DNA from 4 places in the Phytopseudomonas daroniae genome. Region 4 is predicted to be linked to each of the others. Evidence: riboswitches for the same ligand, from Rfam matches in the RefSeq annotation. Region 4 holds a riboswitch; each other region holds the start of a gene.
The links. Region 4 has a riboswitch for cobalamin ahead of DNK10_RS25595 (TonB-dependent receptor). Riboswitches for the same ligand answer to the same signal wherever they lie in the genome.
Positions count from the first base shown of each region.

Region 1: linked by a shared signal. The riboswitch ahead of cobG (precorrin-3B synthase) and the one ahead of DNK10_RS25595 (TonB-dependent receptor) in region 4 are both predicted to bind cobalamin.
Region 2: linked by a shared signal. The riboswitch ahead of DNK10_RS16840 (ABC transporter substrate-binding protein) and the one ahead of DNK10_RS25595 (TonB-dependent receptor) in region 4 are both predicted to bind cobalamin.
Region 3: linked by a shared signal. The riboswitch ahead of cobW (cobalamin biosynthesis protein CobW) and the one ahead of DNK10_RS25595 (TonB-dependent receptor) in region 4 are both predicted to bind cobalamin.

Region 1 covers NZ_QJUJ01000004.1:438,276-442,145, forward strand. The annotation lists gene DNK10_RS12830 (precorrin-8X methylmutase) at 1-464, opposite strand, end outside; gene cobG (precorrin-3B synthase) at 461-1,816, opposite strand; cobalamin riboswitch at 1,913-2,119, opposite strand; gene cbiE (precorrin-6y C5,15-methyltransferase (decarboxylating) subunit CbiE) at 2,300-3,514, shown strand; gene DNK10_RS12845 (cobalt-precorrin-6A reductase) at 3,511-3,870, shown strand, end outside.
Region 2 covers NZ_QJUJ01000007.1:76,229-80,098, forward strand. The annotation lists gene DNK10_RS16820 (HEAT repeat domain-containing protein) at 1-296, shown strand, start outside; gene DNK10_RS16825 (DUF971 domain-containing protein) at 293-586, shown strand; gene ykgO (type B 50S ribosomal protein L36) at 816-971, opposite strand; gene DNK10_RS16835 (type B 50S ribosomal protein L31) at 968-1,228, opposite strand; cobalamin riboswitch at 1,627-1,822, shown strand; gene DNK10_RS16840 (ABC transporter substrate-binding protein) at 1,999-3,015, shown strand; gene DNK10_RS16845 (FecCD family ABC transporter permease) at 3,012-3,870, shown strand, end outside.
Region 3 covers NZ_QJUJ01000004.1:292,374-296,243, reverse strand. The annotation lists gene DNK10_RS12180 (CbtB domain-containing protein) at 1-86, opposite strand, end outside; cobalamin riboswitch at 189-391, opposite strand; cobalamin riboswitch at 615-796, shown strand; gene cobW (cobalamin biosynthesis protein CobW) at 895-1,944, shown strand; gene cobN (cobaltochelatase subunit CobN) at 2,046-3,870, shown strand, end outside.
Region 4 covers NZ_QJUJ01000020.1:7,245-11,114, forward strand. The annotation lists gene DNK10_RS25595 (TonB-dependent receptor) at 1-1,344, opposite strand, end outside; cobalamin riboswitch at 1,455-1,659, opposite strand; gene DNK10_RS25600 (LacI family DNA-binding transcriptional regulator) at 1,773-2,816, shown strand; gene otnI (2-oxo-tetronate isomerase) at 2,854-3,630, opposite strand; gene otnC (3-oxo-tetronate 4-phosphate decarboxylase) at 3,636-3,870, opposite strand, start outside.

The DNA of each region.
Region 1 (3,870 bases), on a different contig from region 4:
GCTGGCTTGGGCGCACCGGCAGCGAGCATGTCGAGTAGATAGAAGAGTGCGGTGGGCGCATTGCCGATTACCACCACCGAGCCTTCGAGGTGCTCGCGCCAGTGCTCCAGGGCCACCGCCGAACGGGTGTTGCCCAGCTTCTTGGCCAGCTCCGGTACACCGGCATCGTTGAGGGTGCAGAGCACCGGGTTGCCCGCTTGCAGGCGCGTACGGGTCACCCCTTCGGCGACCATGCGCGCATCGCAAAGAATCGCCGCGCCATTGGCCAGGGCCTGACGCCCGGCCGTGCCGGCACCCGCGGAAAAGCGCAGATCCTGCACCACATCGACCATGCCGCAGGCGTGGATGACCCGCACCGCGAGCTTCTCCAGATCCGCCGGAATGGCGCTCAGGTCGGCCTCGGCGCGGATGATGGAGAAGGAATGGCGATAGATCTCCTGACCATCGCGGATGTAATCGGTCATCGGGTGAAACTCCAGGTATCGGGAAGCGAAGCCAGCAGCTCGCTGGCTTCGTCGAGTGTCAGGTGGCGCGCCAGTGGCGCGCCGAAATCGTTGCTGTCAGAACGACGGGCGAACAGGTCGTAGCGCCCCTCGGCTACCGCCAGCAGGGTCACTGGCGCACGGTGCGCCGCGGCGCAAGAGCGGCTGCAGCCGCTGAGGTGGATGCCCGCCTGCCGGCTGCCGGCCTGCAGCCTTTCGGCCAGGCGCCCGGCATCGGCCTTGGTGTCGGCCAGGCCCTTGGCGCAACCGCTCGAACCGGTACAGGCGATGACGCGTGTCAACGGCGCATCGGCATCGACCAGCAGACCGAGCCCTTCCAGCGCCTGGGCAGCTGTCTTCGCATCGGCCTCGGCGATATTCGGCAGCAACACGCTCTGCCAGGGGGTCAGGCGCAGGCTGCCATCGCCCAGACGCCGAGCCAGAGCGGCCAGGCCAAGCAGTTGTTCAGCGTCGATTCGGCCCAACGGCGGCACCCCGCCGATATACACCAGACCAGGCTGGCGCTGGGCGCCGATACCGATATGGGCCTGGGGTTCGGCAGGGCTGCGCCGCCACTGATCCGCGCTCAGCAGAACGTCACCCAGACGTTCGCCCAGGCGCTGCAGCAGTTCGGCGGCCGGGTGGCTGACGAGCAGATGGCGCATGCGCGTCTGCTCGGGGCTGGCCAGTTCGAGAAACAGATCGAGCAGCGCCAGCAGCAGATCATGGGCATGCGCCTCGGGCACCACTGCCAGCGCGGGCGCATCGCCAGGTGCCTGTGGCGGGCAACCGGCCAGGCCGAAGGCATAGCCGATCTGGCCATCCAGCGGCAGGGCGCTGAGCCAGATATCGTGGGGATGTTCGAGCATGGCAAGGCGTTCGCCGCCATCGAGCAGCAGGGCGAACTTGGGCGACAGCGCGTGCAGGCGCGGCGTGTTCTCCAGGGTCGTCAGCAAGCGTGCGGCCAGCGCCGACACGTCGACCAGCGCCGCCGGATCGAGGCCGGCGGCGGGGCTGACCATCAGGTTGCGCACATCGTCGGCACCGGGTGAGTTCGGGCCGAGACCCGCAGCCAGCAGCTCGCCGATCAGCGCATCTTCACTGCCGGCATGGATGCCGCGGATCTGCAGGTTGGCGCGGTTGGTGGCTTCGAGCACGCCGCCTGCATGGCGTTGCGCGGCCTGGGCGATGCGCTCGGCCTGGCTGGCGTCGAGGCGGCCGCAGGCCAGCTTGATCCGGCAGATACCGCCGTCCTTCGCCTGCACGATACGCAGCAACCCCGGACAGGCCGAGGGGCGAAAGGCTGGAGATGGATTGCACTGGGCCTGTTTCAACGGATCACCGGGGTCGGGTCACATGGGCATCCGTTCGAGGATAGGCCAGAGAAGGTCGAGCTTCTATCACCGGGACACCCCGCCCGGTGTGGGCACATGCGACTGAATCCGTCGGCAGGTCTCCTGGCTCGCAGGTCATGGCGCGTGGCCGGCCTTCCCGGTTTCCCAGTGGCGGTTGGCACATGCGCTCGCTGCGTACAGTTGCGGGGGCAGCCACGCGGCAGAATGCTCCGCTCGTGTTCCCTCTTAGGCCCGCGCCTACGTACCACGTAGCCGACGGACACCGACGAAGACGCTATTATGCCCGCTTTGCCCACCCGGATGAAAAGCCGCGTCGTCGGATACTCCCGTTCCGGTATGTGCGCGGAAGGCCCGAAGCGGCCTTTTGTAGGGTGGACGACGCTTTATCCGTCCACCGCCTTACCATCGTAAATGGTGGACAAAAAGAGCGTTGTCCACAGGACTGACAATTGAGGAAAACGCATGACACCCTGGCTGACCGTCGTGGGCATTGGAGAAGACGGCTATGCCGGCCTCGGCAAGGCGGCGCGGCATGCCCTGCTCAAGGCTGGCCAGGTGTTCGGCAGCGAACGCCAGTTGGCCCTGCTGCCGCGCTGCATCGGTGCCACGCGTCTGGCCTGGCCCAGGCCCTTTTCCCTGGCACCGGTGCTGGCGCAGCGCGGCACGCCGGTCTGCGTGCTGGCCAGCGGTGACCCGATGCTCTTCGGTGTCGGTGCCAGCCTGGCTCGCGAGTTGCCGAGCGAGGAGCTGCACATCCTGCCGGCGCCTTCGTCCTGCTCGCTGGCGGCGGCTCGCCTGGGCTGGCCGCTGCAGACCACGACCCTGGTCTCGCTGGTTGGCCGACCGCTGGCGGCACTCAATGCGCAGATTCATCCCGGCGTGCGCCTGCTGGTGCTGAGCAATGATGGCGCGAGCCCGGCAGCCATCGCCGAGCTGCTATGCGAGCGCGGTTTCGGGCCCAGTCGGCTGAGCGTCTTCGAGCACCTGGGCGGTGAGCGGGAGCGGCGGATCGACGGCCTGGCCGGGGGCTGGTCGCTGGATCGGGCGGCCGATCTCAACCTGGTGGCGATCGACTGCGTGGCCGGCGATGACGCCAGGTGTCTGCCGCTCACGCCCGGTCTGCCGGACGACGCCTATCGTCATGATGGGCAACTCACCAAGCGCGACGTGCGCGCCATCACCCTGGCGCGTTTGGCGCCGCTGCCCGGCGAACTGCTCTGGGATGTCGGTGCCGGCTGCGGCTCCATTGGCATCGAGTGGCTGCGCGCTCATCCCGCTTGTCGGGCCATCGCCATCGAGGCTGACGAAGGGCGCCAGGGCCATATCATCCACAACCGCGATGCCCTCGGCGTGCCGGGGCTGCAACTGGTGGCCGGGCGGGCACCCGAGGCGCTGGAGGGGCTGGCGGCGCCAGATGCGATCTTCATCGGCGGCGGCGTTACCGCACCCGGTGTGCTGGATAGCTGCTGGCGCGGGCTCAAGCCGGGTGGCCGGCTGGTGGCCAATGCCGTGACCCTGCAGAGCGAAGCGGCGCTGATCGCCTTTCGCGGTGAACACGGCGGCGAGCTGACCCGCATCGAAGTGGCTCAGGCCCGGCCACTCGGTGGTTTCGACACCTGGCGCGCCGCGTTGCCGATCACCCTGCTGCACGTCAGCAAGCCGGCCGAGTCGTCATGACCCGCGTGCTGTTGCTGGGCGGTATCGGTGAGGCGCTGAGTCTCGCCCGGCGCCTTGGGCCGGCGCACATATACAGCCTGGCCGGGTTGGGCAGGGTGCCGGATGACCTCGCTTGCCAGGTGCGCATCGGTGGTTTCGGCGGCGCCGAGGGCCTTGCTGGCTTCATCCGCGAGCAGGGAATCGATCTGCTGGTCGACGCGACCCACCCCTATGCCGCGCAGATCAGCCATAACGCCGCCCGCGCCGCGCAACGGGCAGGGATCGCCTGCTGGGCACTGCGTCGGCCGGGCTGGCAGGCCTTGCCTGGGGATGACTGGCGCGAGGTATTCGATTGGCCGACGCTGATCGCGGCACTC
Region 2 (3,870 bases), on a different contig from region 4:
GCCAGGCGGGTGCCGGCCCTGCGCTGCTCGAGGCGCTGAGCGACAGCTACTGGCAGGTGCGGCTGCGTGCCGTGCGCTCGCTCGGGCGTTTGCGGTTCGCCGCGGCGCGCGACGCGCTGGTGGAACTGCTGGGGCACGCTATCAGCAACCTGCGCAAGGAATCCGCGCTGGCCCTTGGGGAGTTGGGCGACGCACAGGCACTGCCAGCGCTGCAGTCTGTCGAGCACGATGCCGACCCGGAAGTGCGCAAGGCGGTGCGCATTGCCATCGGCCAGTTGCGTCTGCCCAATCCATGAGCCAGGCGCCCGTCGCGTTACGCAACAGCGCCACGCAATCGAGACTGACCGTCGACTGGGGGGAAGGGCAGGTGCAGGTGCTCAGTCATGAGCGCTTGCGTGCCGGGTGTCCGTGCTCGAAATGCAGGGCGGCACGCCTGGCACAGCGTATCGACGTGGCACCTGACGGAGTGCGGATTACAGCAATCCATGCTCAGGGCTATGGCGTGCAGCTGGTATTCGATGACGGCCACGACCGCGGCATCTATCCGTGGAGTTACCTGCGTGAGTTGGGAGGCGTGGTGAGTTGAGTTGGTTATTTTCCAGGGCGGGTATGTGCCTGGCATTGCCCGATTGTTACGACACTAATCCTGCTGGACGGCAGCGATCGCTTCGCGCCGGGGGCGACGCTCCTACACGATTTGGCGTCGGACGCCGATCTCGCAGGCACCTCGATAGTGTAGGTGAGGATTTTCACGCGATGTAGGAGCCTCGCCCCCGAGGCGATCGTTTCGCGCCGGGGTTGGTGATTCAAGCCATTTATCCCTTGTTCTTGCGCTGCGGTTTGGGCCGCCCCTGCACGCACTTGAAGCGCGGCTCGGTCTTGCAGATCACGTAGATACGCCCGCGGCGCTTGACGATCTGGCAGTCGCGATGGCGCAGCTTGGCCTGTTTCAGCGAGGCGACGACTTTCATGAGCGGGCTCCAGCGAATCCGGCGAAGCGCTTGTTGAAGCCGGCCACTCGGCCCTCGCTCTTGGTCTGGCGTTGCTGTCCGGTGTAGATCGGGTGCGAGGCGCTGGACACATCCAGTGCGACATAGGGATAGGTGTTGCCATCGCTGTGCTCGCGGGTCTTGTCGGTGCTCACCGTGGAGCCGATCAGCCAGTAGGCGTCGGCCGAGACGTCGTGGAACAGCACGGGGCGGTAATCGGGATGGATGCCGGGTTTCATGGGAACTCCAATTAATATGTTATAAAATAACATTTATCAGTTTATTGATTTTGCTTCTCATTTCAAGCGGAATCTTCAGTGCCTGCTACAAGGCGCAAGCAGATGTAGGGTGGATGACGCTCTTTTCATCCACCAGCCCGTAGGATGGGTGAAACCCATCAATTTCCGATGGGTTTCACCCATCCTACGACCGTCCGCTTGCGCCTTATCCCGGACGGTGGCTTGTCTAGCAGTTGAGCCGGGCGCGATAAACGCGTTGCATTATTGTTATAATATAACAATAATGGCGACAAGGAGTTTCACTACGTTATCCGTTTGCCGCCCGCTATTTTTCCCGTGCTACCGGGAAAGGCAGCAACAACCCGCGGTAAATGGCGCTGCCGTGACGTGACTCGATCGTTTAAGATGCCGCCGCCGGTTTCCGCGAGGAATCAATAGGGAATCCGACGCCACCTCATGTGGCGAAACGGAACTGCCCCCGCAACTGTAGGTACCGAGCATGGCTGCATTCGTGTCACTGGAAGCGATTCCGGGAAGGCCGCAGCAGTGCGTCGACGTACTAGTCAGGAGACCTGCCGGCATAGGGTCTGATCAGCTGCGACGCAGCGGTGGTCGGGCGCTGCAATCGAACCAGCCGGCGGGGTGTCCGGGAGGGGCATCCGTAATCACCTTCCGTAAGGGACAGGTGTGGCCATGGCCGCTTGGCGTGATGTGTTCTCCAGCCTGCGCACTGCCGTTTATGCGTATTCGTTGTTTTGGAGATCACCCGCATGCTCGTGTCTCGTTTCGCCGTTTTCACCGCCGCCCTTGGCCTGTCTTCCATGGCGCTGGCCGCCAGCCCGACCCAATACCCGCTGACTATCGACAACTGTGGCCATGCGCTGAGCTTCGCCGCTGCGCCGAACAACACCGTGACCATCGGCCAGGCCGGCACCGAGATCCTCTATTCTTTGGGGGTTGGCGAGCATCTGGCTGGTACTTCTCTTTGGTTCAGCAACGTACTGCCCGAGTTCGAGGCGCAGAACGACAAGGTCGAGCGCCTGGCCGACAACGACCCGAGCTTCGAGTCGGTGATCAGCAAGCGTCCTGGCCTGGTGGCCGTGCAGTTCGAGTGGATGGTCGGCGAGCAGGGCGTGGTTGCTACCCGCGAGCAGTTCCACGAGCTGAAGATCCCGACTTACATCCTGCCATCCGACTGCGAAGGCAAGGATAACCTGGTCGGTGCCGACGGCACTCGCCTGCAGCCGTTCCAGATCGACAGCCTGTACAAGAGCATCCAGCAACTGGCGCAAATCTTCGATGTGCAGGATGAAGGCGACAAGCTGGTCAGCAGCCTGCAGGAGCGACTCGGCAAGGCGGTTGCAAATGCCGAGCAGCGCCAGGCCAGGCAGATCTCCGCTGCGTTCTGGTTCTCCAGCGCCGACCTGGATCTCGATCCCTACATGGCCGGGCAGAAGGGCGTCGCTGACTACATGATGAAATCCCTGGGCCTGCGCAATGTGGTCGAGTCCAGCGAGGAGTGGCCAACCGTGGGCTGGGAAACCCTGGCCAAGGCCAACCCGACCGTGCTGGTGCTGGCGCGCATGGATCGCCGCCGTTTCCCGGCTGACGATGTGGAGAAGAAGCTCGAGTTCCTGCGCAACGATCCGGTGGCCAAGCACATGGATGCAGTGAAGAACGGCCGTATCGTGATCCTCGATGCCGACGGCATGCAGGCTTCGCTGCGCATGATCGCCGGCATCGAAACCCTGGCCAAGGCCGTTGACGGGTTCGATATCCAGAAATGATGGCTCGCGGTACTCACCTGTTCCTGCTGACGCTCATTTGCCTGCTGTTGCTGGCCGTGGCGGTGGTCGCCGGTGTGGCGCTGGGCGAAACGCCGATTGCGCTATCGGTAGTGTTCCAGGTGTTGGCCAACAAGCTGTTCGGCACTGGCTTCGTGCTCGATCCGATCGACCAGGGCATCGTCTGGAACTACCGCCTGACCCGCGCCCTGGTCGCGGCCTGCTGTGGCGCCGGACTGGCGGTATCCGGCGTGGTACTGCAGGCGCTGCTGCGCAATCCGTTGGCCGATCCTTATCTGCTCGGGATTTCCGCAGGGGCCTCCACCGGCGCGGTTTCGGTAGCGCTGCTGGGGCTGGGCGCGGGGATGCTGTCGCTGTCCATGGGCGCCTTTATCGGCGCCATCGCCGCCTTCAGCCTGGTCGCGCTGTTGGCCCGCGCTGCCGGTGGCGGCGCCATGAATGGCACTGGGCAGATCATTCTCGCCGGTATCGCCGGTTCCCAGCTGTTCAACGCCGTGACCTCGCTGCTGATCACCAAATCAGCCAGCGCCGAGCAGGCCCGCGGCATCATGTTCTGGTTGCTCGGTAACCTCAGCGGAGTCAATTGGCACGACGTGGCGCTGGCCGTGCCCGTGGCCCTGGCCGGTGTGTTGCTGGTGGCCTGGCATACCCGGGCGCTGGATGCCTTCACCTTCGGCGCCGAATCGGCGGCATCCCTCGGTGTGCCGGTACGCCGGGTGCAGGCCACGCTGATCGCCAGCGCGGCGCTGGTCACCGCGGTGATGGTGTCGATCGTCGGCTCCATCGGTTTCGTCGGCCTGGTGATTCCCCATGCCGCGCGTTTACTGGTTGGCGTGC
Region 3 (3,870 bases), on a different contig from region 4:
GCGCCGAGCAGGCAACTGCCCACGGCCAGGATCAGACGCTGTGACAGGGGAAGTGAAACGGAGGTGGACAGAGTGCTGGTGGACATGGGCGTGGCCTTCTGCAGGACGAGGAAGTCGAGGCAGAAAGACACAGCGAGAGAGCAGGCAAGGCGGCCTGATATCCGGCGTGTGCCCGCCCACCGCGGGTTGCCAAACGATTACTTCAGGCCGGTCTCCGGGCTCGTGACGACTGTCATGGGACAGTATTGGGTCAGCCTTCCCATGCCTGAGGCACAGTGGCTTCGATAACCCTTCGTACACATACCGTTGCGGGGGCAGCGCCGGACTTGCACCGGCTTCCCGTTTCACCTCGCGCTCGGCGGCGCGAGACACCTGAAACAGCTGCACAAGAACACCATGAAGCGGTGTTTGCGTCAATATGTTGCAAGGCCTGGTGACCCCTGTCGAGATTGACCGCCCGCCAGGCACTGCGTAGCCTTGCCGTCTTCGAGGTTCTTCATGCATCGCCATGGAGCTAGAACCTGTTAAAAGTCTGCTGCGCGTCGGCCCTGCTGCGTTAAAAACAGGCTCGGAATGCTCATGTACAAAAGTACACTCCGCTTCCTCGCCTGTTTTTGCCTTGCAGGACTCTAGCTCGCGAGCCTTTGAACAGGTTCTAAGAGGGAACACGGCAAGCCGTGGCTGCCCCCGCAACTGTAGCAGCGAGCGCATCGCCAACCGCCACTGGGAAACCGGGAAGGCCGGCTACGCGCCATGACCTGTGAGCCAGGAGACCTGCCTCGATAACGCTTTCGACAACCGGGCGGGGTGATCCGGTGATGCCTTCGTGCCAGCTTCGGCTTGTGCCTGCCATCTATTGCCCGCTCGCCGTTTCTCCAGACGCCAGGGGCCTCCATGAAAACGCTCGCCAAACTTCCCGTCACCATCGTCACCGGTTTCCTCGGTGCCGGTAAGACCACCTTGCTGCGGCACATGTTGGAAAACGCCGAGGGCCGCCGTATCGCGGTGATCGTCAACGAGTTCGGCGAACTGGGTATCGATGGTGAAATCCTCAAGCAGTGTTCCATCGGCTGCACCGAGGAAGAGGCTAATGGCCGCGTTTTCGAACTGGCCAACGGCTGCCTGTGCTGCACCGTACAGGAAGAGTTCTTCCCGGTGATGCGCGAGCTGGTGGAACGCCGCGGCGACCTCGACCATATCCTCATCGAAACCAGCGGCCTGGCCCTGCCCAAGCCGCTGGTACAGGCCTTCAACTGGCCGGAAATCCGCAACGCCTGCACCGTCGATGCGGTGATTACCGTGGTCGACAGCCCGGCGGTGGCCGCCGGCACCTTCGCCGCGTTCCCCGATCAGGTCGATGCCCAGCGCAAGCTCGACCCCAATCTCGATCACGAATCGCCCCTGCACGAGCTTTTCGCCGACCAACTGGCGAGCGCTGATCTGGTGATCCTCAACAAGGCCGACCTGCTCGATGCCGACGCCCTGGCGGCGGTGCGCACCGAAGTTGGCGAAGAGCTGCCGCCGGCGGTCAAGGTGGTCGAAGCCCATGGCGGTTCCCTACCGCTCAATGTGCTGCTGGGCCTGAACAGCGAGACCGAACTGCACATCGAAGGCCGCAAGACCCATCACGACAATGAGGAGGAAGACCACGATCACGACGAGTTCGACTCGTTCCACGTGGAACTACCGCAAATCGATGAAGCCCGCCTGCTCGCCGCGCTGAAGGACGTAGTGGCCAGGCACGGCATCCTGCGTATCAAAGGCTTCGTCGCCGTTCCGAACAAGCCAATGCGCCTGCTGCTGCAAGGTGTCGGCCTGCGTTTCGACAAGCACTTCGACCGTGCCTGGCAGGCTGATGAGGCGCGGGTTACCCGCCTTATCGTGATTGGCCAGGAGCTCGATCACACAGCCATCGCTGCCGAGCTGAAAGCGGCGCTCAAATGAAGCTTCAAGCTGCAAGCCTCAAGCCACAAGTGAAAGCCAGAAGCTTGGCTGCGGGCTGTTCCTGCTTGCAGCTTGTAGCTTGTAGCTTGTAGCTCGCTTAGATGCATCTTCTGCGTACTCAGCCCGGACAGTCGTTACCGGCCGACAGCATCGCCGACCTCGGCCAGACGCCTTCCGAGCTGGTGGTGTTGTGCACCGGTGATTCGCACTTGTCGCTGCTGGCCGAGGTCGCCTGCCATCTGCCCGAGGACTACCCCAGTCTGCGCCTGGCCAGCCCGGCGCAACTGGGCAACAACGCCTCGGTGGATTTCTACGTCGAGCAGGTGCTGCAGCACGCCAAGGTGATCCTGATCTCCGTGCATGGCGGTGTCAGCTACTGGCGCTACGGCATCGAGCGTCTGGTGGAGTTGGCCGGGCGCGGCAAGACGCTGATCCTGGTGCCGGGCGACGACAGCCCCGATCCCGAGCTGAGCGGCCTGGGTAACGTCGCCGCCGAGGATGCCGAGCGGCTCTGGCAGTATTTGCGCCAGGGCGGCGTGGACAATGCGCGGCAATTTTTCCACTGCATCGCCAGTCGCTACCTGGGGTGCGACTACCCCTGGGAGGCGCCGCGCGCACTGCCCCGGGTCGGCCTCTATCACCCGCACAAGAGTGATGTGCGCCTGGATGATTGGCGTTCCGAGTGGCAGCCCGATGCGCCGGTGGCGGCGCTGCTGTTCTACCGCACCCATGTGCAGGCGGCCAACACCGCCTTCGTCGACAGCTTTTGCCAGCGCCTGCGGGCCCAAGGCCTCAACCCGCTGCCCATCGCCGTGGCCAGCCTCAAGGAAGCCGCCTGCCTGGCACAGGTGGAGGACTGGCTGGACGAGGCCGGCGCCGCCGTTATCCTCAACACCACCGGCTTCGCCCAGTCCAACCCGGAAGCACCGCAGGCGCGGCCGTTCCGCCGCGATGTGCCGGTGTTGCAGGCGCTCTGCGCCTTGGACAGCGAAGAACAATGGCAAGGTAACGCCCAGGGCCTCGGCCCGCGTGACCTGGCCATGCATATCGCCCTGCCGGAGCTGGACGGCCGGCTGATCACCCGACCCATCAGCTTCAAGGGCCTGGCCTGGCGCAGCGAACGCAGCCAGAGCGACGTGGTCTGCTACCGTGCGCACCTGCCCGGCATGGATTTCGTCGCCGAACTGGCGCGGCGCTGGTGCGAGCTGCAACGCACGCCCGCAGCGGACAAACGTGTCGCCCTGGTGCTGGCCAACTACCCGACCCGCGACGGTCGCATCGGCAACGGCGTCGGCCTGGACACCCCGGCGGCCGCGCTGAATATCCTCCAGGCTCTGCAACAGCAGGGTTATCCGGTCGATGCGTTGCCGGACAGCGGCACCGCGCTGATTCACCAACTGCTCGGTGGCGTGACCAACGATCTCGACAACCTCGACCTGCGGCCTTGCGCCCAGAGTCTGGCGCTGGACGACTATCGGCGCTTCTTCGCGGTGCTGCCCGAGGCCAACCGCCAGGCCGTGCTGGAGCGCTGGGGCGCTCCCGAGAATGATCCGATGTACCGCAGTGGCCGGCTGATGATTGCCGGTCTGCGCTTCGGCCTGACCTTCGTCGGCATCCAGCCGGCACGGGGTTATCAGGTCGATGCGGCAGCGGTCTACCACGACCCGGATCTGGTGCCGCCTCACGGTTACCTGGCGTTCTATTTCTGGATGCGCCAGGTGTTCGCCGCCCAGGCGGTGATCCACGTTGGCAAGCACGGCAACCTGGAATGGCTGCCGGGCAAGAGTGTTGGTCTTTCCGAAAGCTGCTGGCCGACTTTGATCCTCGGTGCGCTGCCGAATATCTATCCCTTCATCGTCAACGATCCCGGCGAGGGCGCCCAGGCCAAACGCCGTACCCAGGCGGTGATCATCGACCACCTGATGC
Region 4 (3,870 bases):
ACCGGTAATCAGAGAGAGCTGTTCGGTAAGTTGTGTACGATTTTCCGCGAACAGCGAGAATTGACGAGCCTGATTGGCCTCACGGGAGCGGTACGGACCGGTGCTGACATATTCACCACCACCCGGCCGCCCAAGCGGGACGATGTCTCTGTAGGTATTACCGAAATCATGCTTGCGCACGAAACGAATGGAGTTGTAGTCGGCCCCGAGCACGGTCTGGCTATCGAGTCCGAACAGCGAGTGCTTCAAGGTGAACGTCTGGCGATCACCAATCTGCTCCTGTGTCTGCTTGATGCTGATGAAGTCGCTACGCTCGACCAGATCACCAGGCTGCCAGGTATAGGTTTCCGCATTGCGCCAGCGGCGCTGGGTCTTGAGGAAATACAGCTGGTTGCTGGCACTCAGGCTGTCGCTGATAGTCCAGTCGGTAACCAGCCGAGTCGACTGATCGTTGTACTGCACCGTGGCGTTATCGACGTTGTAATTACGCTCGCGCAGGCTCTCGCGGTAGTGGCCGTCCACCAGCGGTGTACCGAAATACTGCTGCGGTTCCAGGTCGCCGTAATCGTGGCTGAGGGTGAAGCTCAGGTCGTCCGTCGCCTCCCAGCGCAGCGCGGCGCTGATGGCCAGGCTCCGCGAATCGCCACGATCGACCCAGCCATTGCTGGCCTGCTGGTTGAGGTTGAAGCGGTAGCTCAGGCTGTCGCTCAAAGAGCCGCCGCTGTCGAATGCCGCCTGCTGACGATCATCGGAGCCGTAGCCCAGGCGCACGCGATTGCGGATCTCGCCTTCGAAAGGTTTCTTCGGCACCACGTTGACCACCGCGCCAGTCGCACCCTCGCCGTACAGCACCGAGGCCGGGCCGCGCAGGATGTCGATGCGCTCGACCGACCAGGTATCGACCGGAAAGGTCACGGTGCCGGCACCGACGTAAAGACGCGTGCCGTCATACAGCTGCATGGTCGAACTGTGCCCAGTGAAACCCCGCGCGGACAGCGCGGTACCGCCATTGCCTGGCGTGCCGATGAAGGTGATGCCGGGCGAACGGGTGACCGCCTCCTGGACGGTGGCGTTGTTGCGTTTCTGAATCTGCTCGGCACCGATACTTGTCACGCTCGCCGGCGTTTCCAGTGGTGTCAGGTTCAGGCGCGAACCGGTCGTGGCAGGCGTATGCAAGTCGGGCGACGCCGACTCGTCCGCAGTGCCGGTAATCGCCGTTGAAGGCAAGGCCAGGGCCTCGTCCGGCTCGGCGGCCTGAATAGGCAGGGCGAGAAACACGCAGGGCACCAGGCCCACACGCAGGGATTTGCCCGACAGGGCATCGAACAGGGAATATCGGGACATGTCGTTCCACTCGAAACAGGAATGAATGAATCCCGGAGGGAACAACGCATAGGGAATCGCAGGCGCAGAAAGCCCACGGAAACCGGCCTGCGCCCGCCCACCGCGGGTTTGCCAAACTGAAGTTTCGGGCCGGTCTCCGGGCTCGCGAGGGTCATGAAGCAATCACCTTCCCATGCCGTGGCACAGTGGTCTTTCGAATGCTTCGCTCGCATACCGTTGCGGGGGCAGCGCCGGACTGATCAATTGCATGACGAACCGGCTTCCCGTTTCACCCCATGCACGACGACATGGGACACCTGAAACTGGCGCGCATCTGACCATCGAAGCGTCGAGCCGTCAATCGTTGCCATGCGGCTCGCTCGATCCATGCGCCACGGGATCGCCTGCTGAGATAACATCGCCGGGCCCGGATTGGCAGGAAACATGCGATGAGCAAACACGATGATCGACCGACCACCCAGCGCCCCTCTGCCATCCCAGGCAAAGCGCCGACGCTGGCGGACGTGGCCAAGGTCGCCGGGGTTTCGCCGATCACCGTGTCGCGCACCCTCAATCAGCCGGAGATCGTCCGCCCGGAGCTGCGCGAAAAGGTCTTTCGTGCCGTGCACAAGACCGGCTACGTGCCGGCCATGCTCACGGGCGTGGCCGAACAGCGCAGTCGGCTGATTTCCCTGCTGGTGCCGACCATCGCCAATTCGATCTTCTCGGACACGGTGCAGGCGCTGATCGACACCCTGACCGAAGCCGGCCACGAAACCCTGATCGGCCTGACCAACTACTCCGCCGAGCGCGAGGAACAATTGCTCGATGCCATTCTGCGGCGGCGGCCCGATGGCATCGTGCTGACCGGCACCCTGCACACCAAGGCCAGCCGCACGCGCCTGTCACGCTCGGGCATTCCCATCGTCGAGTCCTGGGATCTCGCGCCCAGGCCGCTGGACATGCTGGTGGGGTTTTCCCACGAGGCGGTCGGTGTGGCCATCGCGCGTTACCTGACGGGCAAGGGCTATCGCCGCTTCGCCGTGGTGACCCTGGATGACCCGCGCGGCCACCGGCGCTGCGACAGCCTGATCAGCGAACTCGCCAGCCGTGGTATTGCCGGCGTCCCCCGCGTGGTACTGCCGCCACCGGCGACGGTAAACCTCGGGCGCAAGGGCCTGCAGCGTCTGCTCGCATCCGGTGAACGTCCCGATGTGGTGGTGTGCAGTTCCGACACCCTGGCCCACGGCATTCTGGAAGAAGCCACCGAACGGGGCATTCGCGTGCCGCAAGACCTGGCGGTGATGGGCTTTGGCGACCTGAGCAGCGCCGCGCACTTGCACCCGGCGCTCTCCACCGTGTGCATCAACGGCGCGGACATTGGTATCCAGGCCGCCCGTGCGCTGGTGCAGCGCCTCGATCATCCGCATGAAGAGCCGGTGAAAGTACGCATCGACACCGGCTTCAGGATCATCGAGCGGCATAGTGCCTAGCGTGTTCTGTGCTTAACGATGCAGCCCCAGGCACGCCTCAACGCCAGGGTGCAAACCAACCCAAACCGTCTTCAGTGAGGCCTCGTGGGTTGTATTCGCAACCGATCCATCCGTCATAGCCGAGGTCGTCAAGCATGGCGAATAACTGGGGATAGTTCACCTCACCGGTGTCCGGCTCATAGCGATCCGGCACGCCGGCAATCTGTATATGCCCGACCCCGGTCTGAAAGCGCTTGAAGCAGGCGGTGAGATCGCCCTCCATGATTTGCGCATGGAAGAAGTCCATCTGCACCTTCAGGTTTGGCTCCCCCAACTCGGCGAGAATGGCATGGCCTTCGGACTGAAGGTTGATGAAATAGCCAGGTATCGAACGGGTATTGATCGGTTCAATGAGGAGTGTCAGTTGATGCTCGGCCAGGCGTCGGGCGGCATAGCGAAGGTTCTCCAGATACACCTCGCGCATCCGCGGACGCAGACCCTCCACACTCACTAGCCCGGCCATCGCGTGCAACCGCGGACAGCTCAACGCGTGCGCGTATTCGATGCCCCGATCAACACCTTCACGGAACTCCGCCTCGCGCCCTGGCAAGGCAGCAATGCCCCGCTCCCCAGCCGCGAAGTCGCCCGGCGGCAGATTGAACAGCACCTGACGCAGGTCATGCTCGGCCAGACGTTCGGCCAGCTCGGCCGGTGTGAAGTCGTAGGGAAACAGGTATTCCACCGCCTTGAACCCGGCGGCCGCGGCACGGCCGAATCGCTCCAGGAAGGGCACGTCGTTGAACATCATGCTGAGATTGGCAGCAAATCTAGGCATTGCACTCACCATTGGGCGCCGAAGGTCTGGCGCAGTTCGTCAATTTGTTCATCGTCGAGCGCGCGTACCGGCTGCTGGCGAAGCAGCAGGTAAAGCTTGGCGGTTTCTTCGAGCTCTTCGATGGCGTAGGTGGCCGCCTCCAGGCTCTTGCCCGAGACGACGGGCCCGTGGTTGGCGAGCAACACCGAGCTGTGCTGCCCCACCAGGCCGCGAATCGCCTCACCCAGCCGAGGATCACCG